Regions from separate parts of the Caulobacter sp. GW821-FHT09B11 genome, predicted to be linked through region 3. Evidence: predicted binding sites of a transcription regulator. Region 3 holds the regulator's gene; each other region holds the start of a gene.
What was found. The regulator LexA, encoded in region 3, represses DNA repair genes until DNA is damaged. The targets are predictions, from matches to a motif close to ATGTTCNCNANNTGTTCT.

Region 1 (7,079 bases), on a different contig from region 3:
GCGCCACCCTGATCTTCTTCGAGGGCGCCTCGCGGGTGGACGACGCGCTGGCCGACATGGCCGCCGTGTTCGGCGCCGATCGTCCGGCCGCGGTGTGCCGTGAACTGACCAAGCTCTACGAGACCTGCGTGCGCGGCCCGCTGGGCGAGCTGGCCGTCGACCCCCGCTTCGAGGCCCCCAAGGGCGAGATCGTCATTCTCGTGGGTCCCGGCGAGGAGAAGGCCGCCAGCGCCGACGACGCCGAGGCCGCCCTGCGCGAGGCTATGAGCCGCCTGCCCCTGGGCGAGGCCGCCTCGGAAGTGGCCAAGGCGCTGGGCCTGTCGCGCAAGGACCTCTATCGTCAGGCCCTGGCCCTGAAGGAGGCCGGATGACGGCCGGTCCCTTCCGCGAGATCCGCAGCGCACGCGGCGCGGCCGCCCGCCGCTCCGGCCGCCGGGCCGAAGCGATCGCCGCCGTCTGGCTGATGCTGAAGGGCTACCGCATTCTCGGCTTCCGCCTGGCCACTCGCGCGGGCGAGATCGACATCCTCGCGCAACGCGGACGCGTCTTGATCGTTGTCGAGGTCAAGAGCCGGACGAGCCTGGAGGCGGCGCTGGAAGCGGTGAGCTTCGAACAACGGATGCGCCTGCGCCGGGCGGGCGCGCTGGCCGCGGCCTCGCGCGCCGGGCTGAAGGGCATGGCCGTGCGCCTGGACCTGATGGCCCTGTCGCCCGGCCGCCCGCCTCGCCACGTGCCCGACGCCTGGCCGGACGACGGGAGGGCCTGGGCATGATCCGCGAGGAAGCGGAGGAAATCCTCACCCGCGCCGGCGAGCACGACGACGACGGCTTTCCGCTGTTCGAGGCGGCCCTGGCCTGCGCCGTGCACGATGATCCCGACCGCGACGAGCAGCCGGCCCTCGATCTCGCCCGCTCGTCGGTCGAGCGCCTGAAGGCCCGGCTGCAAAGCGAGTCGCCCGAGGAGGCGATCGCCGAGACCATGTCCGGCGACCTGCGCCTGACCGGCGACCTCCTGACCTACGACCACCCCGACAACGCCGACGTCATCGCCATCGCCGGGCGCCGCAAGGGCCTGCCCGTGGCGCTCGGCGTCTTCTACATCCACGCCGCCCGCCAGGCCGGGCTGGAGGTGTTCGGCGTCGATTTCCCCGGCCACTTCCTGCTGCGCATCGAGACCGACGAGGGTCCGCTGGCGCTGGATCCGTTCAGCGAGGGCCGGGTGGTGCTGCCGTCGGAGCTGTCGCGCCGGGCCCTGCGCACCGGCCTGATGCCCGACGTCGCCGCGCGCCTGGACCAGCTGATGGCCCCGATCTCCGACCGCGCCGTGCTGATCCGCCTGCAGAACAACATCTTCGCCCGCGCCCAGCAGGCCCGCGACTGGGCCCGCGCCGAGCGCTCGGCCCTGCGCCGCGCCCTGCTCGACCCCACCGACCACCACCCCTGGCTCGACGTCGCCGCCGCCCGCGAAGGCCAGGGCGCCCTGGCCGGGGCGCTGCAAGCCCTGTCGCGCGCGCAGACCCTGGACGGCGGGGCGACGATCGCGGCCCGAGCCGCACGCGAACGCGTGCGGCTGCGGCTGAACTGAAAGAGGGCGGCGCGGGAGCGGGTGCGGCTACGGTTGAATTAGCGCCTCCCAAAGTCTGCCCCGGAGCGTCGAAAAACGGACGTCGCGAAGAGCGGATTGGGTGAGAAGCGGTACTACTGCCTCAGTCGCCAAGCTGCAGTTTTGTACGGTTCTGGAACTGGATCTTTCAGCGGATCGAGACCCTGCGCCTCAAGCTCATCAAACCACTGATCCCGCTTGGACAGCGGTAGACGTTCACCGCACCAGGGGCAGAAGTAGATCAGTTGGCGCGAAGCCCCGCCCGGCGTCTCGACCGAGTACTCGTCGAACACCTCGTCGTACTCGACAACGACCTTTTCATTTTCCGGATGCGTGCTGACGTGTCCGGCGCCGGTTCCATGTGTCATGCCGCAACAATAGCGGTCGTCGTTCGCGGCGGCCAAGGGTGGTGAGCGGACGTTGCTTCGCTCACGACAAGCGCAACGCGGCAAGCGCCGCTAGATCGGGCATCTGACCGTGGGCGGTTGAGAAAACCTCGGGCGACGTTCGCGCCCGCTCCAGCACCGACGCTTCGCTCTCGATCCAACTGGCGAACCCTTGGGCCTGCCACGAGTAGCCCTCGGCATTGGCCAGCTCGAACAGCTTCTCGACAAAGCCCTCAGCCAGCGCCTGCCCCCAGGCCAGCGCCGCGTCAGCGGAGGGGGCATCGATCCAGACAGCCTCGCTGGATTCATGATCCCAGCCGCCGTCACGATTGGCGACAAACTCGTCCGGGCTCTCAAATCCAAATCTAAAGAGATAGCGCATGCGCAGACCATAGAGCTGACGCCGCCGGGTTTCACAACGGGTCGGGGCCGCAATTGGGGACCGCGCCGCGCGGGAGCGGGTGCGCTTGAACTGATCGCCCCCCTAATTCGCCTCCCTCGCCCTCGTGGCGAGGGCCCATGCCGGCGACAGCTCAGATCTCCGACAATCCTGCACGATCTGAGCGGCTGGACGATGGGTCCTCGGCGCAAGGTCGAGGAAGGCAGGAGGAGGAAACGGGAAAGCGAGAGAAGCGCCGCCCTTCCCCCTCGCAATCGCGCCGCTTCGACTTAACTAGACACCAGCGCCCCGGAACCGTGTACCTGTGCGCGCAAGTCAAAACGCCCCAGGAGTCCCCATGTCGTTGCGCGTCGCCGTCCAGATGGATCCCGTCCTGGGGATCAACATCGACACCGACACCACCTTCCTGATGATGATGGAGGCCAAGATCCGCGGCCATAAGCTGTGGTTCTACACGCCCGACAAGCTCTCCCTCGAAGACGGCCGGGTGTTCGCGCGCGCCCAGCCGCTGGAGGTGTTCGCCGAGAAGGGCGCGCACGCCAAGCTGGGCGAGACCGTGCTGCTCGACATGAAGGACGACGTCGACGTGGTGCTGATGCGCCAGGATCCGCCGTTCGACATGGCCTACATCACCGCCACGCATTTTCTCGAAAAGGTTCACCCACACACGCTGGTGGTGAACAATCCCGCGGAAGTGCGCAACGCGCCCGAGAAGCTGTTCGTCACCGACTTCCCCGGCGTGCAGCCGCCGACCCTGATCACCTCGGACCACGAGGCGATCTACGACTTCCGCGCCCGTCACGGCGACATCGTCCTGAAACCCCTCTACGGCGGCGGCGGCTCGGGCGTGGCTCGTCTGCTGGCGGACGATCCCAATCTCGACGCCCTGCTCGAACTGCACGCCATGATCGGCCGCGAGCAGGTCATCGCCCAGAAGTTCGTTCCCGCCGTCAGCAAGGGCGACAAGCGCGTGCTGCTGGTCGACGGCGAGCCGGTGGGCGCGATCAACCGCGTGCCGGCCGCCGGCCAGGTGCGCTCGAACCTGCGCGTCGGCGGCCGCGCCGAGGCCGTCGAGCTGACCGCCCGCGACAAGGAGCTGTGCGCCATCATCGGCCCGGAACTGAAGAAGCGCGGCCTGCTGTTCGTCGGCATCGACGTGATCGGCGAGTACCTGACCGAGATCAACGTCACCTCGCCCACCGGCGCGCAGCAGTTGAAGCGGTTCAGCGGAATCGACGCCGCCGCGATCCTCTGGGATCGGATCGAAGCCATTCGATCAACTTCTGCGTGAACAAGTGGCGCTAGTATACTGAATCGTCACACTTTCCCAAAACGTTCGATTTTTGTTCTTGCTCCGAACCGGTCCGCATGCTGGACTTGTGGATAACTAGGACAAAAACCGGGGGATCGGGATGGCGGCCAAGGTCGTCACGGTGGCGTTCGAGGGCGTCGAGGCGCGCCGCGTCGACGTCGAGGTGCAACTGACCGGCGGGGTTGTCGCCTTCGCCGTGGTGGGTCTGGCCGACAAGGCCGTGGCCGAGAGCCGCGAGCGGGTGCGCGGGGCTTTCGCCGGCCTCGGCCTGTCGATGCCGGGCAAGCGCATCGTCGCCAACCTGGCCCCCGCCGACCTGCCCAAGGAGGGCACCCACTTCGACCTGCCGATCGCCCTGGCGCTGCTCGGCGTCATGGGCGTGATCCCGGCCGACGCGCTCGACGGCTGGGCGGCGATGGGCGAGCTGTCTTTGGACGGCCGCATCGTCGCCTGCGCCGGCGCCCTGCCCGCGGCCATGGCGGCCGGGGCCATGGACCTGGGCCTCATCTGCCCCGAGGCCTGCGGACCGGAAGCCGCCTGGGCCGGCGGCACGCGGATCCTGGCGCCGCGCTCGCTGGTGGCGCTGATCAACCACTTCCGGGGCAGCCAGATCCTCAGCGCCCCCGCCCCCGGCCCGGTGGTCGAGGGCGAGCGGGCGAAAGACCTTCGCGACGTGAAGGGCCAGGAACAGGGCAAGCGGGCGCTGGAGATCGCCGCGGCCGGCGGCCACAACCTGCTGTTCGTCGGCCCGCCGGGCTCGGGCAAGTCGATGCTGGCCCAGCGCCTGCCCGGCCTGTTGCCGCCTCTGACCTCGGGCGAGTTGCTGGAGACCTCGATGGTCCACTCGGTGGCCGGGCTGATCGCCAGGGGCACGCTCACCCGCGCCCGCCCCTTCCGCAGCCCCCACCACAGCGCCAGCATGGCCGCCCTCACCGGCGGCGGGCTGAAGGCCAAGCCGGGCGAGGTGTCGCTGGCTCACAACGGCGTCCTGTTCCTCGATGAACTGCCCGAATTCGGCGTCCAGGCCTTGGACAGCCTGCGCGCGCCGCTGGAGACCGGCGAGGTGATGGTCGCCCGCGCCAACGCCCACATCCGCTATCCGGCGAGGGTGCAACTGGTGGCCGCCATGAACCCCTGTCGCTGCGGCCATGGCGGGGCCGGGCGCGGCGCCTGCGGCAAGGCTCCGCGCTGCCAGCGCGACTACCAGGGCCGGGTGTCGGGTCCGCTGATGGACCGCATCGACCTGGCCGTCGACATGCCCGCCGTCACCGCCGCCGACCTCGCCCTGCCGGCCTCCAGCGAAGGCTCGGCCGAGGTCGCCGCCCGCGTGGCGGCCGCTCGCCGGCTGCAGACGCAGCGCGCCGAGGACGTCATGCCCGGAACGCCCGAGGTCTTGAACGGCCGCGCCGAGGGCGAACTGCTGGAGCGCATCTGCGCCCTCGACGAGCCCGGCCGCACCCTGCTGACCCGCGCCGCCGAAGCCGGCCGCCTCTCCGCCCGCGGCTGGACCCGCACCCTGCGCCTGGCCCGCACCATCGCCGACCTGGAAGGCGCGGCGTCGGTCAAGCGGGTGCACGTGGCCGAAGCGTTGGCGCATCGGCGGACGGCGACGGCGGGGGAGATGGAAACCCTCTGATCCCTCTCCCCGCGCACCGGGGACTACGAAGTGGTGGAGGGGGCCAGACTGGGCACCGCGTCAAGATCGGGAAGGTGGCCCGAAGGGCCGGAGGGGGCCGTTTTCAGCTTCCGAGATGCGGGCCGGCCTTTCCCCCGCCCGCAACAAACCCGCCTCCCTCGCCCTCGTGGCGAGGGCCCATGCCGGTGACCGCTCAAACCTCGACCGTCCTGGCAAAGGTCTGAGCGGCTGAACGATGGATCCTGGGCACAAGGCCCAGGAAGGCGGTGTTGGGATTGGCGAGGGCGGGTGCGGGAGGGCGCGCCTACCTCTCCTTCCGTAAAATCCCCGCGAAAGCGGGGACCCAGGCTTTTTCTGAAACCCACGGTGCCTGATCCTTCTCCCCCAGCGGAGAGGGTGGTCTCCCGGAGGGAGGTCGGGTGAGGTGTCTCACAAACCTCCAAGCCGCGGCGGCGGTCAGGTCGGGTGGAGGCGTCCGATATCTGAGAGACCCCTGATCCGTCGGCCTTCGCCTACCACCTTCTCCTGCAAGGGGAGAAGGGTCGCCAACCTGACCTTAACCCGCGTCCCCTACAGTCGCGCGCCATGACCAAGACCCGCGACGCCGTCACCGCCGAACAGCTGGCCACGTTGAGCCACGAGTTCCGCACGCCCCTGAACGGGGTGCTGGGCATGGCGCGTCTGCTGGAAAACACCATACTCACCGCCGAACAGCGCTCCTATGTCGCCGCCCTGCGCGAGAGCGGCGACCACCTGCTGAGCCTGGTCAACGACGTGCTCGACTTCGCGCGCCTGGGGGCCACGGCCCTGGAGCTGCATCTGGCCCCTGTGCACATCGAGGACCTGCTGCGCCAGGTGGCCGAGCTGATGAGCCCGCGCGCCCACGAGAAGGGCGTCGAGATCGCCTGGGCGGTCGAGCGCGGCCTGCCGCCGCTGCTGGCCGACGAGGGCCGCCTGCGCCAGGTGCTGCTGAACTTCGCCGGCAACGCCGTGAAGTTCACCGAAAAGGGCGGCGTGCTGATCACCGCCCGCGACGTCGGCGAAGGCCGGGTGCGCTTCTCGGTGGCCGACACCGGGCCGGGCGTCGCGCCCGAGCAGCGCGAAAGCATCTTCGAGGCCTTCGTCCAGACCGATCCCTCGCACCAGGCCCAGCTGGGCGGCGCGGGACTGGGCCTGGCCATCGTCGCCCGCCTGGCCGCCGCCATGGACGGCGCGGCCGGCGTCGGCGAGGCTTCTGGAGGCGGCGCCGACTTCTGGTTCGAGGCCCCGTTCGAGCGCCAGCCCGTCGCGCCCCCCGCCCCGCCGCTGGAAGGCCGGTTCGTCGCCGTGGTCTCGCCCAACCCGGTGGTCCGCGAGGCCGTCGGCGCCCAGGCCATCGCGTCGGGCGCCTGGGTCAGGAATCTGGCCGGCCTGGACAAGGTCGACACCCTGCCCGCCGCCACCGTGCTGCTGGTCGACGCCGCCCTGGCCGCGCCGGACCGTCCGCTGGCCGCGCCGGCCGGCCGCGCCGCCGTGGCGCTGCTGACCCCCGACCAGCGCGAGCTGATCCCCAGCCTGTCGAAGGCCGGCTTCAGCGGCTATCTGATCAAGCCCCTGCGCCGCGCCTCCCTGGTCACGCAAGTGCTGTCGGCCAAGCCGATCGACGCCGCCCTTGAGGCCATCGTCACCCCGGCCGAGGCCCAGGACGACCGCATCGCCCCGGCCGCCGCCCCCGGCGCCCGCGTGCTGCTGGCCGAGGACAAT
Region 2 (7,079 bases), on a different contig from region 3:
GGGGCACGCCGGCCTGCGCCAGGGCCTCGTCGAACACCTGGCCGGCGGGGCCGACGAAGGGCAGGCCGGCCAGATCCTCCTGGTCGCCGGGCTGCTCGCCGACGAACATCAGGCGGGCGTTGGCGGCGCCTTGCCCGGGCACGCCTTGCGTCGCGTCGCGCCAGAGGTCGCAGCGGCGGCACAGCAGCACGCCGGCGGCCACGGCGTCGAGGCTGGTCGGGACGTCGCCGTTGTACGAGCCGTCGCGGGCCTGGCGCATGGCCGCCTTCAGCACGCGGTCGGGAGCGGGGGAGGGCGTGGCGGCGACCATGGCGGCGGCGCGTTCCTGGGCGGTTTCGATCAGCTGCGGAATGAGCCGCGCCTCGGGGAGGTTGCGCCAATACCGCTTGGGCATCTCCTGGCGCATCATCTTCTCGTTCAGCCGCGCCGGGTTGAAGATCGAGGCGTAATAGGTGCGCCAGAGTTCTTCCTGCGCATCCTCCGCCGGCGCGTCGGCGGGATCGGCGCCGTCGGAGACCCGCAAGGTCTGCCCGTCCCAGGCCACGCAGGCGTCGGGCGTGAGGATGGTCCAGGTCATGGTGGTGAAGCGGCGGGCGAAGAACGGGGCGGCGGCCTCGGTGACGCGGTGGGCCGGCTCGAACCAGGCGGCGTAGGTTTCGGGGTCGGTCTGCACCAGCCGGAAGCGCACGAAGGCGTGCATCTTGTGGATCGCCCGCGACACCGCCTTTTCCATGTCGCGGGCCTTGGCGACGTCGGGGTCGGCCGGGTTGTCGATCAGGCGCGGCTCGCGTTCCAGCCGCCACAGCAGGCGATAGAGCAGGGCGAAGCGCTCGCCGGAGCGGTGCAGGACGACGGATCGGGCCAGCTCGACGAAGGCGGGCGGGACGCTGAAGGCGCCGGTGGTCGGTCTGGCGGTCGGCGTTGCGGGGGCGGCTTCGAAGAGGTCGCGCTCCACCGTCCAGATCACCGCCTCGGGCGCGACGCCCTCGGCCCGCAACGCCCGCGCGGCCGCTCGCCAGCCGTCGAAGTCGATCTCGGAGGCCAGCCGCACTACGCGCATCAGAAGAGGCTCAGCTGAGCCGGCTCGACCAGGCGGGCCTTAAGGTGCTCGCCGTCGGTCGCCATGCCGGGCGTCCAGCCCTCGGCGACGACGAAGGCCTTGGCCCGCTTGACCACGGCGCCGACCCGCTTGAGGTCGTCGATCGTAAGCCGCGCCTGCCGCCGGGCCGCAAGGATGCGATCGACGGCCTTGGCGCCCAGGCCCGGCACGCGCAGCAGGGTCTCGCGGTCGGCGGCGTTGACGTCGACGGGGAACTTCTCCCGATGACGCAGCGCCCAGCCGGTCTTGGGATCGACGGAGAGGTCGAGGTCCTCGCCGGCGCCGATGATCTCCGGCTGCTCGAAGCCGTAGAACCGCATCAGCCAGTCGGCCTGGTACAGGCGATGCTCGCGCAGCAGGGGCGGGCGGCTGGACGGCAGGCGGTGGCTGGAATCCGGGATCGGGCTGAAGGCCGAGTAGTAGACGCGGCTGAGGCGATAGGCGCCGTAGAGCGAGGCGCTGCGGGCCAGGATGTCGCCGTCCTTGGCCGCATCGGCGCCGACGATCAGCTGTGTGGACTGGCTGCGGGCGAAGGTCTTGCGCGGCGCCGTGCGGGCGGGCTCGGCGCACTCGTCGATGGCCAGGCGCATGCGGCCCATGGCCCGCTTGATGTCGCCGACGTCCTTCTCGGGGGCGAGGGACTTCAGGCTTTCGTCCTGGGGCAGCTCGATGTTGATCGACACCCGGTCCGCATAGAGCCCAGCCTGCGCGGCCAGTTCGGGCGAGGCCTCGGGGATGAGCTTGAGGTGGATGTAGCCGCGGAAGTCGTGGTCCAGCCGCAGCGCCCTGGCGATACGGACCATCTCCTCCATCGTGTAGTCGCCGTTGCGAATGACGCCCGACGACAGGAACAGCCCCTCGATATAGTTGCGCTTGTAGAAGTTGAGGGTGAGGTCGACGACTTCCTTCACGCTGAACCGCGCCCGGGGCGTGTTCGACGACACCCGGTTGATGCAGTAGGCGCAGTCGTAGATGCAGAAGTTGGTCAGCAGGATCTTCAAGAGGCTGATGCAGCGCCCGTCCGGAGCGTAGGCGTGGCAGATGCCCATGCCTTCGGTGGAGCCCACGCCCTTGCCGCCGACGGATTCGCGCTTCTCCCCGCCCGATGAGGCGCAGGAGGCGTCGTACTTGGCGGCGTCGGCGAGGATGGAGAGCTTGCGGCGGATATCGAGAACGGCCATCGCTTACCGTATCGTTCTCCATATGTTCCGTCCAGCGGCGTGATGTCGCGCGTCATGTCGCCTGTCGCGGAACAACCGTCGGTCCCACGCGATCCCCTTTCAGCAAAAGGAGCCTTTCATGGCGCGCCGCAAAGACGACTGGCCTTCGACGATGTTTGATGCGTGGGCGCTGGGGATGGAGGCCTCGGCCGTCATCGGCCTGCGGACCATGGTCCTGGCCGGCGGCGGGGCGAAGGCCCAGACCGAGGCGATCCGCATGACCACCGAGAAGATGGCGGCGGCGGCCGACGTCGGGCTGAAGTTCTGGACCGGTGGTTTGCCCCAGGCCCCGGACGCGGCGACGCGGGCGGTGATCCGGGACTACCGGACCAAGGTGCGCGCCAACCGTCGGCGGCTGGCGAAGGGGTAGGGCGCCGCCTCTTCAGGTCGTCATCCCGGCCGGAGCGAAGCGCAGAGCCGGGACCCAGGAGACTGGGCTGGGCGGCGGCTTCATCCTTCAGCGGTCGCAGGCGAATTGCGGCGGCCCTGGGTCCCGGATAAGCCCTGCGGGCTTTCCGGGATGACGAGCGTAGGGAGGCTTGGACCCTGACCTAGTCCGGCCGCAGCGAGCGCGGCCCCACCGCGTGCACGCGCTTGCCGCCTAGCGCCCCCGCCAGTGGGGGAGCGGCGAACAGGTTGGAGAAGGCCTGGTCGAGGATGTTGAGGCCCCCGGTATAGGCCCCGAAGGCCGGCAGGATCAGGCGCTGGCCGTCGGTGACGAAGCAGCGCTTGCGCACGCTGCCGCGACCGCTGGAGACGCGGGCGGCGGGATGCAGGTGGCCGGCGACCTCGCCGGGCTGGACGCCGGGCTCGGGCTCGTGGCGCAGGATCAGGCCGCCGATGGAAAGCTCGTCGATCACCTGGCCGGGCAGGGCGCGGGGACCGTCGGCGTCGTGGTTGCCCACCGCCCAGATCAGGTCTCGGCCGATGGAGAGGGCGCGCAGGCGCTCGGCGTCGTCGGCGGCCAGGCGATCTTCGGCCGCGCCGTCGTGGAAGCTGTCGCCGAGGAAGATCAAGGTCGCCGGCGTCAGGGCCGCGACTTCGGCTTCGAGGCGGGTCAGGGTCTCGCGGGTGTCGTAGGGCGGCAGCATCTGTCCGAAGCGCGCGGCGTAGGACGAGCCCTTCTCGAAGTGCAGGTCGGCGACCACCAGGGCGCGCTCGGCCTCCAGCCACAGGGCGCCGGAGCCGCGCAGCAGCACGAGCCGCTCGGCTACGAGGACGGCCAGGCCGCCGCAGTCGCTGAGCTGGAACTTCGTCATCAGGAAAGGGCCTCCGCGATCAGGTCTTCCTCCGCCTCGGCCAGGATCATGTCGCTGGCCGCGTCGCCGGGCGCGCGCTCGCGGCCGATCTCCAGCATGATCGGCACGGCGAAGGGCGAAACCTTGTCCAGCGCCGCATGGCGGATGCGGCCCCTGATGCGGGCCAGTAGATCGCCCAGCCGCGCCACGTCCAGCTGACCGGTCGCCGCATCCGAGCGGGCGCAGCGCAGCAGCAGGTGGTCGGGCTGGTGCTTGCGCAGCACGTCGTAGATCAGGTCGGTCGAGAAGGTGACCTGGCGGCCCGACTTCTCCTCGCCGGGATAGCGCCGCTCGATCAGGCCGCCGACCAGGGCGCAGGCCTTGAAGGCGCGCTTCATCAGGAAGCTCTCGTTCAGCCAGTCCTCAAGGTCGTCGCCCAGCATGTCCTGGTCGAAGAGGTCGGAGAGGTCCAGCTCGTCCATCGGCCGCAGCGACCAGATGTTGAGGGCGTAGTCGTTGCAGACGAAGCCCAGCGGCCCGACGCCCAGGCGGTCCAGCCGGCGGGTCAGCAGCATGGCGAGCGTCGTATGCGCCAGCCGCCCCTCGAAGGGGTACATGACCATGTGGAAGCGCTTCCCGCGCGGGAAGGTCTCCAGCAGCATCTCGTCCTCGTCGGGGATCAGCGAGCGGGCCTTCTGGTAGGCCATCCACTCCTGCACGTCCGGGGGCAGGGCCAGCCACTCGGCCTCGTCGTGCATCATCTTGCGCACGCGGCCGGCCAGATAGGTCGAGAGCGGGAACTTCGAGCCGCCCCAACTGGGCATCTTCGGATCCTTGTCGGGCGCGGGGGTGACGAAGGCGTCGGCGCCCACGAGGCTGTTGAACCGCCAGACCTGGCCGGCGAAGATGAAGGTGTCGCCCGGGGTCAGCTGCTCGAAATAGCCTTCCTCGGCCTCGCCGATCTTGCGGCCGCCCATGGGCCTGCGACCGCCGCCGATGCGCACGTTGACGACCGCCGGCGAGACGATCGCGCCGACGTTCATGCGGTGGCGCTGGACGACCTGGGCGTTGCGGGCCTTCCAGAAGCCGTCGGCGTCTTCCACGATCCGGCGGAAGCGGTCGTAGGTCTTGAGCGCATAGCCGCCGGTCGAGACGAAATCGACGACGGTCTCGAAGTCTTCCCACGACAGGTCGGCATAGGGGCCGGCGGTGCGGACCTCGTCATAGAGGTCGAGCAGCCTGAAGGGCTCGGAGCAGGCGCAGCCCATGACGTGCTGGGCCAGGACGTCGAGGGCGCCGACGCGGGCGGGCTCGCCGTCGAGGTGGTTTTCCAGGATGGCGTCGGCGGCGGCGCGGCATTCCAGCATCTCGAAGCGGCTGGCGGGCACGAACAGGGCGCGGCTGGGCTCGTCCAGGCGATGGTTGGCGCGGCCGATCCTCTGGACCATCCGCGAGGCCCCCTTGGGCGCGGCCAGCTGGATGACGAGGTCGACGTCGCCCCAGTCGATGCCCATGTCGAGGGTCGAGGTGCAGACGACGGCCCGCAGCTCGCCCCGGGCCATGGCGGCCTCGACCTTGCGCCGCTGCTCGGCCGACAGGCTGCCGTGGTGCAGGGCGATCGGCAGGCCTTCGTCGTTGAGCTTCCACAGTTCCTGGAAGGCGAACTCGGCCTGGAAGCGGGTGTTGACGAAAACCAGGGCCGTGCGGCTGGCGGCGATGATCGCATAGACCTCGGCCATGGCGTGCTGGGCGGTGTGGCCGGCCCACGGCACGCGGCCGTCGGAGACGAGGACCTCGACGACCGGCTGGGCACCGCCGGAGCCGAGGACGAGGTCGACGGAGGAGGAAACCTCCCCCCGTGGGGGAGGCGATCGCGAAGCGATCGGAGGGGGGAGGTCGTCCGGCGTTTCGGAAGCTGAAACCGCCCCCCCGCCGGCGCGATGCGCCGCCTCCCCCATGGGGGGAGGTTCTTTCGCGTCATCGATCCCCCCCCCTTGGGGGAGGTGGCCCGGAGGGCCGGAGGGGGACGGCCGCAGGCCGGCGCTGACCCCCTCCGTCGGCTTCGCCGCCAACTCCCCCAAAGGGGGAGGATCTTGGTTTCTACCCAGCCACCGGCGCACCAGGTCGGGATCGTCCACCGTCGCCGACAGGCCCACCCGGCGCATGCGGGGCGCGAACTGCTGGAGGCGAGCGATATCCAGCGCGAGCAGGTCGCCGCGCTTGGACGGCCACATGGCGTGGGCTTCGTCGATGATGACGCACGACAGGTCGGCGAAGTATTCGCGCGCGCCTTCCCAGGCGCAGAACAGGGCGAGCTGTTCGGGCGTGGTCAGCAGGATGTCGGGCGGGCGGATGCGCTGGCGGGCCTTGCGGCTTTCGCCGGTGTCGCCGGTGCGGCTCTCGGCGACGATGGACAGGCCCATCTCGCGGATGGGAGTCATCAGGTTGCGCTCGACGTCGACGGCCAGAGCCTTGAGTGGCGAGATGTAGAGGGTGTGGATGCCGGCCGGCGTGTTGCGGGGCGCCCGTTCGGCCAGTTCGATCAGGCTGGGCAGGAAGCCCGCCAGGGTCTTGCCGCCGCCGGTCGGGGCGATCAGCAGGGCGTCGCGGCCGGCCTTGGCCTTCTCGATCATCGCCAGCTGGTGGGCGCGCGGCGCCCAGCCGCGGGCGGCGAACCACTCGGAAAAGCGCGGGGGAAGCAGGTCGGCCGGAACCATCGACGGGGCTATAGCATGTTCCTGTTCTGTTTCTGGCGGGGAATCGACATTGCCAGCGCGCGACAGCCGAAAATGGTAGCCGGTTTCGGCGCCCGTCGCGCGCCAAGCGTAGACAGAACAGCGTGCGAAGTTTGCCCTCGCGAGCCAAGCTTCCTAGGGTCGGCCCCGAAAGTTTTCGGAGTTCGCCATGTCCCGCGCCGCCCTTCTGCTGACCGCCGCCCTGGCTCTGCCGGGTATCGCCTTGGCCCAGAGCGTCGACAGCGGCCCGATCGATCCGGCCAGGCTGTCGGAGATCACCCGCGTGCTGGCGTCGGACGAATTCCAGGGCCGCGCTCCGGGCGGTCCGGCCGAGCAGAAGACCACCGACTACATCGCCGCCCAGTTCAAGGCCCTGGGCCTGGAGCCGGCCGGGGACGCTGGCAGCTACACCCAGAAGGTGCCGCTGGTGCACACCCGCATCGACGGGCCGATCGCCATGAGCTTCGCCACCGCCGGCGGCGTCGTGCCCCTGGCCCAGGGCGAGCAGGCGCAGGTCATGACCCTGCTGCCGGTCGACGCCGTGGCGATCAAGGATGCCCCGCTGGTCTTCGTCGGCTACGGCGTTTCGGCACCGGAGCGCGGCTGGGACGACTTCAAGGGCGCGGACCTGAAGGGCAAGATCGCCGTCTTCCTGATCAGCGATCCCGACCTGGAAGCGGCCGAGGGCGAGCCTGCCTACGGCAAGTTCGGCGGCAAGGCGGCCACCTATTACGCCCGCTGGACCTACAAGTACGAAGAGGCCGTGCGGCGCGGGGCGGTGGGGGCC
Region 3 (7,079 bases):
GGGCGGCGGAGTCGAGGGCGGAATCAGCGACGGACATGCGGGAAATCATGCCCGATCGCGCCCCGGTGGCAACGGCCCGGCGGCGCGGCCGTTCGCCGCTGGCTCCAAATACAGAAAAACTCTCTCCGTAAAGGGATGACGCGCCGCCCCTGCCCGGACTAGAAGCGAGGCCTGAAAGGCGGCGTCATGATCCTGGTCATCGATAACTACGACAGCTTCACCTACAACCTCGTGCATTACCTGAACGAGCTGGGGGCCGAGACCGTCGTCCATCGCAACGACGACCTGACGGTGCAGGAGGCCCTGGGCCTGAAGCCGCAGGCAGTTCTGCTGTCGCCGGGGCCCAAGGCGCCCGACCAGGCCGGCATCTGCCTGCCGCTGCTGCGCGGCGCGCCTGACGACCTGGCGATCCTGGGCGTGTGTCTGGGCCACCAGGCCATTGGCCAAGCGTACGGCGGCGAAGTGGTGCGGGCCAAGGAGGTCATGCACGGCAAGACCAGCCCGATCCGCCACAGCAACAAGGGCATCTTCAAGGACCTGCCCGACCCGTTCACCGCCACCCGCTATCACAGCCTGGCCGTGCGCCGCGAAGACCTGCCGGCCGAGCTGGAAGTCACCGCCTGGACCGCCGACGGCGAGATCATGGGCGTGCAGCACAAGACCCGCCCCGTGCACGGCGTGCAGTTCCACCCCGAATCCATCGCCACCGAGGGCGGCCACCAACTGCTGGCCAACTTCCTCGACCTGGCCGGCGTGCGCCGCGACGCCCAGATCTGGGTCTAGGACGGGGCGAAACAGATGTCCGACGCCTTCAAGCCCCTGCTGGCCAAGCTGGCCGACGGCCAGACCCTTTCGGAAGACGACGCCGAAGTCTTCTTCAGCGCCTGCCTGCGCGGCGAACCGACCCCGGCCCAGGTGGCCGCGGCGGTGACCGCCATGCGCCTGCGCGGCGAGACGGTGGGCGAGATCGCCGCCTGCGCCCGCGCCATGCGCCGCGCGGCCGTGCACCTGGAGCACCCGTATGACGTGGTCGACGTCTGCGGCACCGGCGGCGACGGCCTGCACACCCTGAACATCTCCACCGCCGTGGGCTTCGTCGCCGCCGGCGGCGGCCTCAAGGTGGCCAAGCACGGCAACCGCGCGGTGACCAGCAAGTCGGGCACCGCCGATGTGCTGGCGGCCCTGGGCGTCAATATCGACGCGACGCTGGTCCAGCAGCGCGCCGCGCTCGACAGCGCCGGCATCTGCTTCCTGTTCGCCCAGTCGCACCACGGGGCGATGAAGCACGTGGCCCCGATCCGCCAGCAGCTGGGCTTCCGCACCATCTTCAACCTGCTGGGCCCGCTGACCAATCCGGCCGGCGCCAGGCGGCAGGTGGTGGGCGTCTCGGCCCCGCGCTTCGTCGAGCCGATCGCTCGTGCATTGGGGGCTTTGGGCGCCGAGCGCGCCTGGTCGGTGCACGGCGGCGGCATGGACGAGCTGACCATCACCGGCGAGACCGAGGTGGCCGAATGGCGCGAGGGGGCGATCCGCCTCTTCACCATCACGCCCGAGGCCGTGGGCCTGCAGCGCGCCTCGCTGGCCGAGATCACCGGCGGCGATCCCGCCTTCAACGCCGCAGCCCTGACCCGCCTGCTCGACGGCGAGACCGGCGCCTATCGCGACATCGTGCTGCTAAACGCCGCCGCCGCCTTCCTGGTGGCCGACAAGGTCGAGACCCTGCGCGAAGGCGTGGAGCTGGCCGGCGCCGTGCTCGACGACGGCCGCGCCAAGGCCGCCCTCGCCGGCCTCGTGGCCGCCACCAATTCCGAAGTACAGCCCGCATGACCGACATTCTCGCCAAGATCGCCGACTACAAGCGTGAGGACGTCGCCGGCCGGAAGGCCGTGCGCTCGCAGGGCGACGTCGAGGCCGCCGCCAAGACCGCTTCGGCTCCGCGCGGCTTCAAGGCGGCGCTGGAAGCCAGGCACGCGCCGGGCAAGCTCTCCTTGATCGCCGAGATCAAGAAGGCCTCGCCGTCCAAGGGCCTGATCCGCGCCGACTTCGATCCGCCGGTGCTGGCGAAAGCCTACGAGGACGGCGGCGCGGCCTGTCTTTCCGTGCTGACGGACGGCCCGAGCTTCCAGGGCGCCGACGAGTACCTGGTGGCCGCCCGCGCGGCGACCGCCCTGCCCTGCATCCGCAAGGACTTCCTGGTCGATCCCTGGCAGGTGGCCGAGAGCCGCGCCCTGGGCGCCGACGCCATCCTGGTGATCCTGGCTATGATCGACGACCATCTCGCCGCCGAGCTGATGGCCGAGGCGACGCGCCTGGGCATGGACGCCCTGGTCGAGGTGCACGACGAGGCCGAGACCGAGCGCGCCGGCAAGCTGGGCGCGACGCTGTTCGGGGTCAACAATCGCGATCTCAAGAGCTTCGTCGTCGACCTAGCCGTCACCGAGCGCCTCGCCAAGCTGGCCCCGGCCGGCTCGCTGCTGGTCACCGAAAGCGGCCTCTTCACCCATGCCGACGTGGTGCGGATGGAGGCCTGCGGGGCTACGGCCATGCTGGTGGGCGAAAGCCTGATGCGCCAGGCCGACGTCACCGCCGCCACGCGCGAGCTGATCGGCTGATCCGGATCCGGTGCGCGGCCCTCGTCCTTCGACAGACTCAGGATGAGGACCATGGCAGGCTCGGGCGGTAGAAAAACCTCATCCTGAGCTTGTCGAAGGACGAGGTTTTCGCCACTCACCACATAACGGCGCTCGGCCACGTTTCGGCCAAGCTCGCGCTTCTCAATGCCCCTCGGTGTTCGACATCGAGGGGCTTTTCGCATGACCGCCGGCAAGACGTCGCTTCGCTCGAAACTGGGCGCGCACCTGCTCGAATGGGCCAGGACCCTGGCGCTGACGGCGGCCATCGTGCTGGTGCCGCGCACGGTGCTGTGCCAGCCGTTCGTGATCCCCTCGGGCTCGATGGAGCCGACCCTGCTGGTCGGCGACCGCATTCTCGTGAACAAGTTCGCCTATGGCTGGAGCCGCCATTCGGCGCCGTTCAGCCCGGCGATCGGCCATGGCCGGCTGATGGGGCGCGAGCCCGCCCGCGGCGACGTGGTGGTGTTCAAGAAGCCGGGCGACGGCCGCACCGACGTCATCAAGCGCCTGGTCGGCCTGCCCGGCGACGAGCTGCAGGTGGTGGACGGGGTGCTGCGCATCAACGGCGCGCCGGTCACGCAGCAGGCGCTGGGCACGCGGATGGAGGACACCCCGTTCGGCGTGCTGCCGGCCGAGCGTTTCGTCGAGACCCTGCCGGGCGGCAAGACCCATCTGGCCAATAGCTACGGCCCGCGCACGGCGGCCGGCAACACCGCCGTCTATCGCGTGCCCGAGGGCTGCTACTTCATGATGGGCGACAACCGCGACAACTCGCTCGACAGCCGCTTCGACCCAGGCCCGATCCCGGCCGGCCAGGCCCGCTGCGCCTGGAACCCGGCGGTGGACGCCAATCTGCCGGCGCAGATCGGCATGGGCTTCGTGCCGTTCGAGAACCTCGTCGGCCGCGCCGAGATGGTGGTGTTCTCGTGGGAAAGCGGCGCCGGTCCGCGATGGAATCGGTCGTTCCAGCGGCTGTGAATCGGCGGCTACCGGCCAGGAATCACGGTCTCGGCGGCGATATTTTCGCGGCTCGGGACGCGACGCGATCGCACCGTCTACGGAAAATCACGGCCCGGTATGGTTTCACGGCCGCGTCCGTCCGACTGAGAACGACGGACTTATCCGACGTAAATCAGTCATTTAAGGCCGAGGTCCTGACAGAATCGTCGCCAGCGATCTGGCAGAACGCCGGTCGCCGTAATTCACTTGACCTTAACCAAGAACACCTAGAGAACATTCGCAAGGTTTGCGGTTTGTTCCGCGACGACTTGCGAGGCCGTCATGCTCACCCGCAAGCAGCACGAGCTGCTGATGTTCATCCACGAACGGATCAAGGAGACCGGCGTCTCCCCCTCCTTCGACGAGATGAAGGAGGCCCTGGATCTGGCGTCGAAGTCGGGCATCCACCGGCTGATCACCGCCCTGGAAGAGCGCGGCTTCATCCGCCGCCTGGCCCACCGGGCCCGGGCGCTGGAGGTGGTGAAGCTGCCGCAGCAGGCCACGACGGCCGCCCCGCCCAAGGGCCGAGGCGCGTTCCGGCCCCAGGTGCTGGAAGGCGGCGGTCCCGCTCCTTCGGCCCCCGCCCCCGCCTTGCCGATCGCCAATGACAGCCGCGAACTGCCGATCCTGGGCCGCATCGCCGCCGGCACGCCGATCGACGCCATCCAGCACGAGCGCGACCGCCTGCCGGTGCCCGAGAGCATGCTGGGCGGCGGCGAGCACTACGTGCTTGAGGTGCAGGGCGACTCGATGATCGAGGCCGGCATCCTCGACGGCGACTATGTGATCATCCGCAAGGGCGACACGGCCAACAGCGGCGAGATCGTCGTGGCCCTGGTTGGCGAGGAAGCCACGCTGAAGCGCCTGCGCAAGAAGGGCGGCTCGATCGCTCTGGAAGCGGCCAACCCCAAGTACGAGACCCGCATCTTCGGCCCCGACCAGGTCGAGGTGCAGGGCAAGCTGGTGGGTCTGATCCGCCGCTATCACTGACGGTTCAGGCCGACACGACGGTTCGAGGGCGCGATCGCAAGGTCGCGCCCTTTTCCGTTGCGGGGACGCGCGCCGTGGTCGCTGACGAGCGCATGCGATCCAGGGCGTCGCGCGGCCAGTGTTGACTCGATCAATAATCACCTAATATTGACGCAATCAACATTGGGGGCCGCATGACCGATCGCCACGACACCGACGTCGCCACCCTGCGCGCCTTCAACCGCGTCTACACCAGCCGCCTGGGCCTGCTCGACGCCAGCTATGACGGCAGCCCGTTCACGCTGAGCGAGGCGCGCATTCTCTACGAACTGGCGAACCGGACCGCCCCGATGGCCGCCGACATTGCCCGCGCCCTGCGGCTGGATCCGGCCCAGGTCAGCCGCACGATCAAGCGCTTTTCCGAACGGGGCCTGGTCACGGCGCGCGAGAACCCGGCGCACGGCCGCCACCAGCTGCTGACCCTGACCGACGAGGGCCGCGCGACCTTCGCCGCCCTGGAGGCCAACACCCGCGCCAGCATCGGCGCCCTTATCGAGGGCCTGCATCCGCTGCAGCGGGCGCGGCTGCTGGATGCGGCCGGGGCAATCAACGAGGTGTTCGAGGGCGGCGCGCCCGAGGTCGTGCTGCGGGCCTTGCGGCCCGGCGATCTTGGCCTGGTCGCCTCGCGCCAGGCGGTGCTCTATGCGAGCGAATACGGCTGGAACGGCGACTACGAGGCCCTGGTGGCCGGCATCCTGGCCGACTTCCACCGCAACTTCGATCCCGCTAGGGACGACGCCTGGATCGCCGAGGCGGGCGGCCGGATGGTCGGCTCGATCTTCCTGGTGCGCGGCGATGCGCCCGGCGTCGCAAAGCTGCGCCTGCTCTATGTAGAGGCCCAGGCGCGTGGGCTCGGCGTGGGCCGGCGGCTGGTCGAGACCTGCGTCGCGCGCGCCCGGGCGCTGGGCTATGCGCGGCTGGACCTCTGGACCGTCAGCGTGCTGACCGCCGCGCGCCGGCTCTACGAGCAAGCCGGTTTCCAGCTGACCCACGAGGCGCCCGGCCGCCAGTTCGGTCACGACCTGATCGACCAGACCTGGTCGCTGGACCTGTAGAGCGTCGGCCTGGCCGGCTTGCGCCTCCACGGCCAAGCTGACAGCCTGCGCCACCCGCAAGCACGACCGCGAAGGCTGCATGGACCACCCGGACTGGTATCCCGACTGGCGACATGAGGCCGTCCATGAGCTTGAGGAAAAGAACGCGCGGCTGCGGGCCGAATTCAGGCTCGGGGACTGGCCGCGCTTCGACTACGACGTCGATGCGGGAACCCTGACCTTCTCGGAAAACGGCGTCGCCAAGGTGATCGCCGAGATCCAGGTCGTCGGCACCACCAGCCTGAAGGCTGGCAACTGGCTGTGGTCGTGGGCCAACAGCCATTGGCCCGAGGGCGTGACGGCCGAGGCTGAACGCGTCCGCGCCTTCGGCGAGGAACACGGCGTCTGCGAACTGACCCACGACTATGTCAATGAAGACGACGACCTCAACGCGCTGGGGTGGGAACTGACCGCCGTCATGGCCCGCGTCACTGGAGCCCTGGGCGGCTATCGGCCGCCAAGGGACGAAGGCGGCGGTCTGTTCCTGACCTACACCAGCGTGGCCTGGGCGAGCTGACCTAGAGCCCCGCGCCTTCCGCCAACGCCTTGGCCGCCGCGTCGAAGCCGGCCCAGGCCGCCGCGGCCAGGGCCGCGCCGGTGCTGGCGCGGCGAACGCCCAGGCCCGGCAGGTCGGCGAGCTTCATGTTCGGCCCCCACAGCAGCACGTTGACCGGCTTGGGCGCCACGGCCGCGACGATGGCGGCGATGTCGTCGTACTTCGTCACGCCCGGCGCGTAGAGGCAGTCGGCGCCGGCCTCGGCGTAGGCCTTGAGCCGCTCGATGGTCGGGGCGAGGTCGTCGCGGCCGATCAGGAAGCCTTCGGTGCGGCCGACCAGGATCACGTCCTGGCCCGAGGCGTCGATGGCCGCGCGGGCGGCGGCGATGCGGGCGACGGCCTCGGGCAGGTCGTAGAGGTCCCTGCCGGTGCGGTCCTCGATGGAGAGGCCGGCGACGCCGGTCTCGACCGCTCGGGCGACATTGGCGGCGACGCCCTCGGGCGTATCGGCGAACCCCGCCTCGAAGTCGGCGTTGACCGGCAGGTCGGTGGCCGCGACCAGCCCGTGCAGGTGCTCCAGCACCTCGTCGACGCTGACTTCGCCGTCGGCGCGGCCCCAGGACCAGGCCATGCCGGCGCTGGTCGAGGCCAGGGCCTTGAAGCCCAGCTTCTGGAGGCGGACCGCGCCGCCGGCGTCCCACGGATTGGGCAGGGCGAAGAAGCCGTCGGCGTGCAGGGCGCGGAAGGCGGCCCGCCTTCCAGCGAACTTGGCGGCGAACTCAGTGGCGTCGGTCATCGGGTCTTCCTTCAGTACGAGGCGCGAGTCCT
Region 4 (7,079 bases), on a different contig from region 3:
CGAACTTTGAGGCCCCCCTCGATCACCGGCAGCGTCGGACAGCCGACGCGCGTGCACGGCTAGTGGCTTAAGACGCATGGCGAGGCCAACGGTTCCACGCAATTACGGCAAAGCTTGCAAAAGGTGGAGCGTGGCGGCCGAACGCGCGTGCGCTTTTGGGGCTCAGCCCCAGCCTTCCGACACGCCGACGCGGCGGGCCATCGGGGTCACGGACACGGGCTTCTGCGAGGGCTGCGGCTGGTCGGCCGGCTTGCCGTAGAGCCAGCCCTGGGCGAAGTCGACGCCGGCCTTGCGGACCACGTCCTCGACCTCGGCGGTCTCGACCATCTCGGCGACGGTGCGGACGTTGAGGTCGCGGCACAGCTCGACCAGGCGGCGCACCATGGCCCCGTCGCGGCTGTTGCCGGCCAGCTCGCGCACGTAGCGGCCGTCGATCTTGACGATGTCGAGGGTCAGTTCCTGCAGGTAGGCGAACGAGGCCGCGCCGGCCCCGAAGTCGTCCAGGCAGACCAGCGAGCCCAGGCCGCGCAGGGCCTGGATGTGGCGGTTGGCGCGCGGCAGGTCGTCGATGGCGCTGGTCTCGGTGACCTCGAAGATCAGCTTGCCCCTGGCGGCCGGCGTCTGGGTCAGCAGGCGGTTGATGTGATCGACGAAGGTCTCGCTGACGATGGTGCGGCCCGAGACGTTGACGGCCAGCTTCACCGCGCCGTTGCGGTCCGAGGCGATCCGGCGCACCGCCTGCTCGGCGATGGCGTGGTCCAGCTCCTCGATGATGTCGAACTCCTCGGCCATGCGGATCAGGGCGAAGGGGCTGGCGCCGTCCTCGAAGCGCACCAGCGCCTCGTGGTGGTGGGCCTGACCGTTCGAGAGGTCGACCACGGGCTGGTAGGCCAGGGTGAAGCGGCGCTGGCTGACCGCCGCGCCCAGGGCCCCGGCGCGGGCCAGGGTGCGCTTTACAGACCTGTTCATCGCTTCGGACAGGGTCAGGGGCGGAGTGTCCTTCAGGCCCTCGCGGAGGAAGTCGTCGAGGGCGTAGCGCAGGGCCCGCAGGCCGCGCGACGAGGTCCCGCCGTCCAGCGGCACCACATGGGCGCTGGCGTCGAGGGCGGCGATCTTGGTCAGGCGGGCGGCCAGGGCCTCGGGTCGGTCGTCCTTGGCGCGCAGCAGGGCGTAGCGCTCGGGTGAGACCTGGGTGGCCATGGCGCCGGCGTGGGACTCGGCCCGCACGGCGCCGGCGATCTTCATGTCCAGCGCCAGGGCGTCAGGCGCGTTCAGGCCCTCGCGCAGGGCCGACAGGCCGGCGAACTCGACCATGGCCAGTTCCAGCTCGAGCCCGGTGACCCGCGCGGCTTCAAACAGGCCCTTGGCGATCTCCTCGAAGTTCTCGCGCGGGCGCAGGCCGGCGGTGTCCAGGCCCCCCGCGGGCGCGCGGGCGGCGGTGACCGCGATAGAGGTGCGACCGAAATTGTCGGGGAGGGCCCGCAGAGTGACTCCAACGAAGCGCTCCGGCTCCCCGGCGACGCGGACGGTGACCGGACCCCGGCGCTGGCCCTCGTCGAGAGCATAGAGCGCGGCGTCCATCAGCGGGCGGTCCGCGGCGGTGAACAGGTCGCGCCAGACGCGGCCGATCAAGGAGGTTTCAGGCTTGCCCATGATCTTTTGCGCGGCGCCCAGGGCGAGGCTGACGCGATCGCCTTCGAGTTCCAGCAGAAGGTCGGCGCTGGCGAAGGCCAGGCCCAGAAGGCGGCGCGGATCGATCGACACGGACAGAGCTCTCCCCAGAGGAGGGGCAGCTTGCGCGCCTTAGCTTAAAGACCCGTGCACGGGGGCGGGTCGCCGATGGGGCTGCGACCGCCCGTCGCAGGCGGGTCCGGCGGGCGCGCCGGAACGAAAAAGAACATCTTGCGAACATAGAACAAAATGTGTACGCATTAATCATTCCACAGGCGGTGGGCGCCGAGGCGCTCGAACTTCCGGCCGGACGGTCGGAATCATGGAATAAGGCGGATCATCCAATGACCAGTCAGGCGGCTTTGAAACTCGTGGGCAAGGAAGAAGGCGACAAGGCGCGGGCGCTAGAAGCGGCCCTGGCGCAGATCGATCGGGCCTTCGGCAAGGGCTCGGTGATGAAGCTGGGCGAAAAGGGCAAGGTCGAGATGGAGTCGGTCTCCACCGGCTCGCTCGGCCTGGACATCGCGCTCGGCATCGGCGGCCTGCCCAAGGGGCGGGTGATTGAGATCTACGGTCCCGAAAGCTCCGGCAAGACCACCCTGGCCCTGCACGTCGTCGCCGAGGTCCAGAAGGCCGGCGGCACCGCGGCCTTCGTCGACGCCGAGCACGCGCTGGATCCGGGCTACGCCTTCAAGCTGGGCGTCAATCTCGACAACCTGCTGGTCTCCCAGCCGGACAACGGCGAGCAGGCGCTGGAGATCACCGACACCCTGGTGCGCTCGGGCGCGGTCGACATCGTCGTCGTCGACTCCGTGGCCGCCTTGACCCCGAAGGCCGAAATCGAAGGCGAGATGGGCGACAGCCTGCCCGGCCTCCAGGCCCGCCTGATGAGCCAGGCGCTGCGCAAGCTGACCGGCTCGATCAACAAGGCCAACACCATCGTCATCTTCATCAACCAGATCCGTCACAAGATCGGGGTGATGTACGGCAGCCCGGAAACGACCACGGGCGGCAACGCGCTGAAGTTCTACGCCTCGGTGCGCCTGGACATCCGCCGCACCGGCTCGGTCAAGAACCGCGACGAGATCATCGGCAACAACGTCCGCGTCAAGGTGGTGAAGAACAAGGTGGCCCCGCCGTTCCGCGAGGTCGAGTTCGACATCATGTACGGCGAGGGCATCTCGAAGCTCGGCGAAATCATCGACCTGGGCGTCAAGGGCGGCATCATCGACAAGGCCGGCTCCTGGTTCTCCTACAACAGCCAGCGCATCGGCCAGGGCCGCGACAACGTCCGCGAGTTCCTCAAGAACAACAAGGACCTGGCCAACGAGATCGAGATGGCCGTGCGCAAGGCCTCGCAGAAGATCGAGGAAGAGCTGCTGGTCGGCGGTCCCGAGGACGGCGAGGAAGAATAAGAGACAGCTCGGGGCGCGCCTGCTCCGAGTTTCGCGGCCGCCGCCCGCCGAGGGCGACCCCGCCATACGCCCGCGGCGGACCTACACCGCCACGACGGCCGCGACCCCGGACGCCTGGACCCCATGCCAGGCGTCCGATTTCGTTTATCCTCCCCCGTGCAACGGGGGAGGTGGCGCGGCGCGGAACGCGCCGTGACGGAGGGGGCGACCGCCGCAGGACGCGGGCCTCATCCCCCTCAGCCGCTCCGCGACACTCCCCCAGAGGGGAAGCACCTTCCTGGCGCTGCGCCGACCAAAAGATCCTCCCCCTCTGGGGGAGGTGGCCCGGAGGGCCGGAGGGGGGGCGTTCTCAGCTTCCAAAATCCCGGCCGGTTTCCTCCCCGCGATAGGGGAGGCGAAAAGCCCCAGCCCCTTCAGTCCCCGATCTTCGTCCACGGCCGCTGCACGCACACCGGCCGGCCGTCGATCACAGGAAGGGGCGACTGCCGCAAGGCGCCGCCAAAAGATCCTCCCCCTCTGGGGGAGGTGGCGCTAAGCGCCGGAGGGGGGCCGGTTTCAACTTCCGATCTGCCGGCCGGTTTCCTCCCCGCGACAGGGAGATGAACAGGCCCCGCCCCTCAATTCCCGACCCTCGTCAGCGGCCGCTGCACGCAGACCGGCCGTCCGTCGATCACCGCCACCCGCGCCGAAGCCGGCGGCGCGTAGAACGCCCGCTCGCTGCCGATGCTCACGGCCAGGGCGATCGGGCCGGTGAAGTCGCAGACCGGCGCCTCGCGCCTGCCGCCTGCCTGGGCGTAGGTCCGGTGGGTGCATTCCATGTGGCCGGCGCCCCGCGCCAGGCCGACGCCGTCGAAAGCGAAGGTCATCGGCTTGCGCTGCCGGGCCTCGAAGGCGGCCTGGGTCAAGACCGGGCAAGGCGTCCCGGCCAGGCTCCAATAGGCCTCGGCGGCGCCGGCGGCCTCGCGCTGCTTCCAGGCGACGAAGGCGATCAGCGGCGCGGCGATGGCGACGGCGATCGCGGCCCAGAAGATCCAGCCGCCGCGCCTACGCCGTCCATCGACCCGCACGGCGCCTGCTCGTCTCGCAATCCCGGCGTCGGTCATGGCGTTCCTCCCGTGCAGCGACAGTAGGGGCGAGGCGATCGCCGCGCCAAGAGCTTCCTTCTCGGTGGTGGGCACGCCCGCCGGCCCCCTCAGTCGCTCCGCGACAGCTCCCCCAGAGGGGGAGCATCTGCGCGACGTAGATCCTCCCCCTCTGGGGGAGGTGGCCCGAAGGGCCGGAGGGGGGCGTTTTCAGCTTCCGCCGAACCGGCCGTCCGCCAACACACGCCCCCCGCCGATCGCTACGCGATCGCCTCCCCCATAGGGCTAGGTTCTTCCATTCGATTTCCCCAAAACTTGAAACCGCGCTATGCAGCGCCGACTTCCGGCAGCCACCGGACCTTTCGAGATTCCCGAGACGACGATGCCTAGCCTCAACGAGATCCGCAGCACCTTCCTCGACTACTTCGGCAAGGCCGACCACGCCGTCACGCCGTCGGCGCCGCTGGTGCCGCAGAACGATCCGACCCTGCTGTTCGTCAATGCGGGCATGGTGCCGTTCAAGAACGTCTTCACCGGCGCCGAGACGCCCGCGCACCCGCGCGCGGCCAGCTCGCAGAAGTGCGTCCGCGCCGGCGGCAAGCACAACGATCTCGACAATGTCGGCTACACCGCCCGCCACCACACCTTCTTCGAGATGCTGGGCAACTTCTCGTTCGGCGACTACTTCAAGGAACAGGCGATCACCCACGCCTGGACCCTGCTGACCGGCGAGTTCGCCCTGCCCAAGGACAAGCTGCTGGTCACGGTCTACCACACCGACGACGAGGCGGCCGATCTGTGGAAGAAGATCGCCGGCCTGTCCGACGACAAGATCATCCGCATCCCGACCAGCGACAACTTCTGGTCCATGGGCGACACCGGCCCCTGCGGCCCGTGCTCGGAAATCTTCTACGACCACGGCGAAGGCATCTTCGGCGGCCCTCCGGGCAGCCCCGATGAGGACGGCGACCGCTTCATCGAGATCTGGAATCTCGTCTTCATGCAGTTCGAGCAGTTGGCCGGCGGCGAGCGCCTGTCGCTGCCCAAGCCGTCGATCGACACCGGCATGGGCCTGGAGCGCATCGCCGCCGTCCTGCAGGGCCAGCACGACAACTACGACATCGACCTGTTCAAGGCCCTGATCGCCGCTTCGGTCGAACTGACCGGGGTGAAGGCCGAGGGCGACCAGGCCCCGTCGCACCGCGTGATCGCCGACCACCTGCGCTCGTCATCGTTCCTGCTGGCCGACGGCGTCACCCCGTCGAACGAAGGCCGCGGCTATGTGCTGCGCCGGATCATGCGCCGGGCCATGCGCCATGCCTATCTGCTGGGCGCGCAAGAGCCCCTGATGCACCGCCTGGCCCCGACCCTGGTGGCCGAGATGGGCCAGGCCTATCCGGAACTGCGCCGCGCCGAAGCCTCGATCGTCGAGACCCTGCGCCAGGAGGAAGAGCGCTTCCGCGTCACCCTGGGCCGCGGCATGGGGCTTCTTGACGAAGCTACCGCCGGGCTCGAAAGCGGCGGCGTGCTGGACGGTGAGACCGCCTTCAAGCTCTACGACACCTACGGCTTCCCGCTCGACCTGACCCAGGACGCCGTGCGCGCCAAGGGCATCACGGTCGACACCGACGGCTTCGACGTGGCCATGGACCGCCAGCGCCAGATGGCCCGCGCCAACTGGGCCGGCTCGGGCCAGCAGGGCGCGGCCGCCGCCTGGTTCTCGATCAAGGAAAAGGCCGGCGCCACCGACTTCGTCGGCTACGAGACCACCGAGACCACGGGCGTGGTCAAGGCCATCGTCGCCGACGGCGCCGAGGTCGAGTCCGCCTCGGCCGGCCAGACCGTCGACGTCCTGCTCGACCGCACCAGCTTCTACGCCGAGAGCGGCGGCCAGGCCGGCGACACCGGCGCGATCGAGGCCAACGGCGCCGAGAGCCGCGTGCTCGACACCCAGAAGCAGGCCGGCGAGCTGCACGTGCACCGCGTCGAACTGGCTGGGCCGCTGAAGGTCGGCGACCAGGTCGTGGCTTCGGTGGACGCCGAGCGCCGCCACACCACCCGCTCCAACCACTCCGCCGCCCACCTGGTGCACGCGGCCCTGCACCATGTGCTCGGCCCGCACGTCGCCCAGAAGGGCCAGATGGTCGACGGCGAGCGCATGCGCTTCGACTTCAGCCACGGCGGCCCGCTGAGCCCCGACGAGATCGAGCGCATCGAGGCCGAAGTGAACGCGGTCATCCGTCAGAACGTGGCGGCCCAGACCAAGGAAATGGCCCCGCAGGAGGCCATCGAGGCCGGCGCCGTGGCGCTGTTCGGCGAGAAGTACGGCGACAGCGTGCGCGTGCTGACCCTCGGTGACTCGCTGACCGAAGCCGGCAAGGCCTATTCGGTCGAGCTGTGCGGCGGCACCCACGTGGCCCGCACCGGCGACATCGCCCTGTTCAAGATCGTCTCGGAACAAGGCGTGGCCGCCGGCGTGCGCCGCATCGAGGCCCTGACCGGCGAGGCGGCTCGCCGCTTCCTGCTCGACCAGGCCGGCGTCGCCAAGGCCCTGGCCGACCAGTTCAAGACCCCGGTCGCCGAGGTCCTGGCCCGCGTCGACGCCCTGGTGGCCGAGCGCAAGAAGCTGGAGAAGGAACTGGCCGAGGCCAAGAAGCAGCTGGCCCTGGGCGGCGGCGGCGCGGCCTCCGGTCCGGAAGACGTCAATGGCACGGCCCTGATCGCCCGCGTCCTCGACGGCGTCGGCGGCAAGGAGCTGCGCGGCGTCGCCGAGGAGTTCAAGAAGCAGCTGACCAGCGGCGTCGTGGCCCTGGTGGGCACGACCGACGGCAAGGCCGCCGTCACCGTGGCCGTCACCGCTGACCTCGTCGGCAAGTTCAGCGCCGCCGAACTGGCCAAGGCCGCCGTGATC

Region 1: the regulator LexA is predicted to act here: its motif matches at 3,721-3,738, upstream of AC07N1_RS13755 (YifB family Mg chelatase-like AAA ATPase).
Region 2: the regulator LexA is predicted to act here: its motif matches at 2,292-2,309, upstream of AC07N1_RS22165 (putative DNA modification/repair radical SAM protein).
Region 4: the regulator LexA is predicted to act here: its motif matches at 1,895-1,912, upstream of recA (recombinase RecA).

The regions. Positions count from the first base shown of each region.
Region 1 covers NZ_JBWKPK010000016.1:92,792-99,870, reverse strand. The annotation lists gene rsmI (16S rRNA (cytidine(1402)-2'-O)-methyltransferase) at 1-371, shown strand, start outside; gene AC07N1_RS13780 (YraN family protein) at 368-772, shown strand; gene AC07N1_RS13775 (SirB1 family protein) at 769-1,584, shown strand; gene AC07N1_RS13770 (DUF6980 family protein) at 1,698-2,006, opposite strand; gene AC07N1_RS13765 (hypothetical protein) at 2,032-2,370, opposite strand; gene gshB (glutathione synthase) at 2,726-3,679, shown strand; gene AC07N1_RS13755 (YifB family Mg chelatase-like AAA ATPase) at 3,801-5,336, shown strand; gene AC07N1_RS13750 (response regulator) at 5,922-7,079, shown strand, end outside.
Region 2 covers NZ_JBWKPK010000037.1:36,044-43,122, reverse strand. The annotation lists gene AC07N1_RS22170 (UdgX family uracil-DNA binding protein) at 1-1,060, opposite strand, end outside; gene AC07N1_RS22165 (putative DNA modification/repair radical SAM protein) at 1,060-2,280, opposite strand; gene AC07N1_RS22160 (hypothetical protein) at 2,399-2,689, shown strand; gene pdeM (ligase-associated DNA damage response endonuclease PdeM) at 2,871-3,578, opposite strand; gene AC07N1_RS22150 (DEAD/DEAH box helicase) at 3,578-6,274, opposite strand; gene AC07N1_RS22145 (M28 family metallopeptidase) at 6,462-7,079, shown strand, end outside.
Region 3 covers NZ_JBWKPK010000004.1:51,431-58,509, forward strand. The annotation lists gene AC07N1_RS03875 (hypothetical protein) at 1-37, opposite strand, end outside; gene AC07N1_RS03880 (anthranilate synthase component II) at 187-783, shown strand; gene trpD (anthranilate phosphoribosyltransferase) at 799-1,827, shown strand; gene trpC (indole-3-glycerol phosphate synthase TrpC) at 1,824-2,612, shown strand; gene lepB (signal peptidase I) at 2,814-3,611, shown strand; gene lexA (transcriptional repressor LexA) at 3,915-4,622, shown strand; gene AC07N1_RS03905 (bifunctional helix-turn-helix transcriptional regulator/GNAT family N-acetyltransferase) at 4,796-5,716, shown strand; gene AC07N1_RS03910 (DUF6882 domain-containing protein) at 5,796-6,272, shown strand; gene AC07N1_RS03915 (isocitrate lyase/PEP mutase family protein) at 6,274-7,047, opposite strand.
Region 4 covers NZ_JBWKPK010000011.1:140,137-147,215, reverse strand. The annotation lists gene AC07N1_RS10785 (EAL domain-containing protein) at 163-1,764, opposite strand; gene recA (recombinase RecA) at 2,016-3,086, shown strand; gene AC07N1_RS10775 (hypothetical protein) at 3,704-4,264, opposite strand; gene alaS (alanine--tRNA ligase) at 4,551-7,079, shown strand, end outside.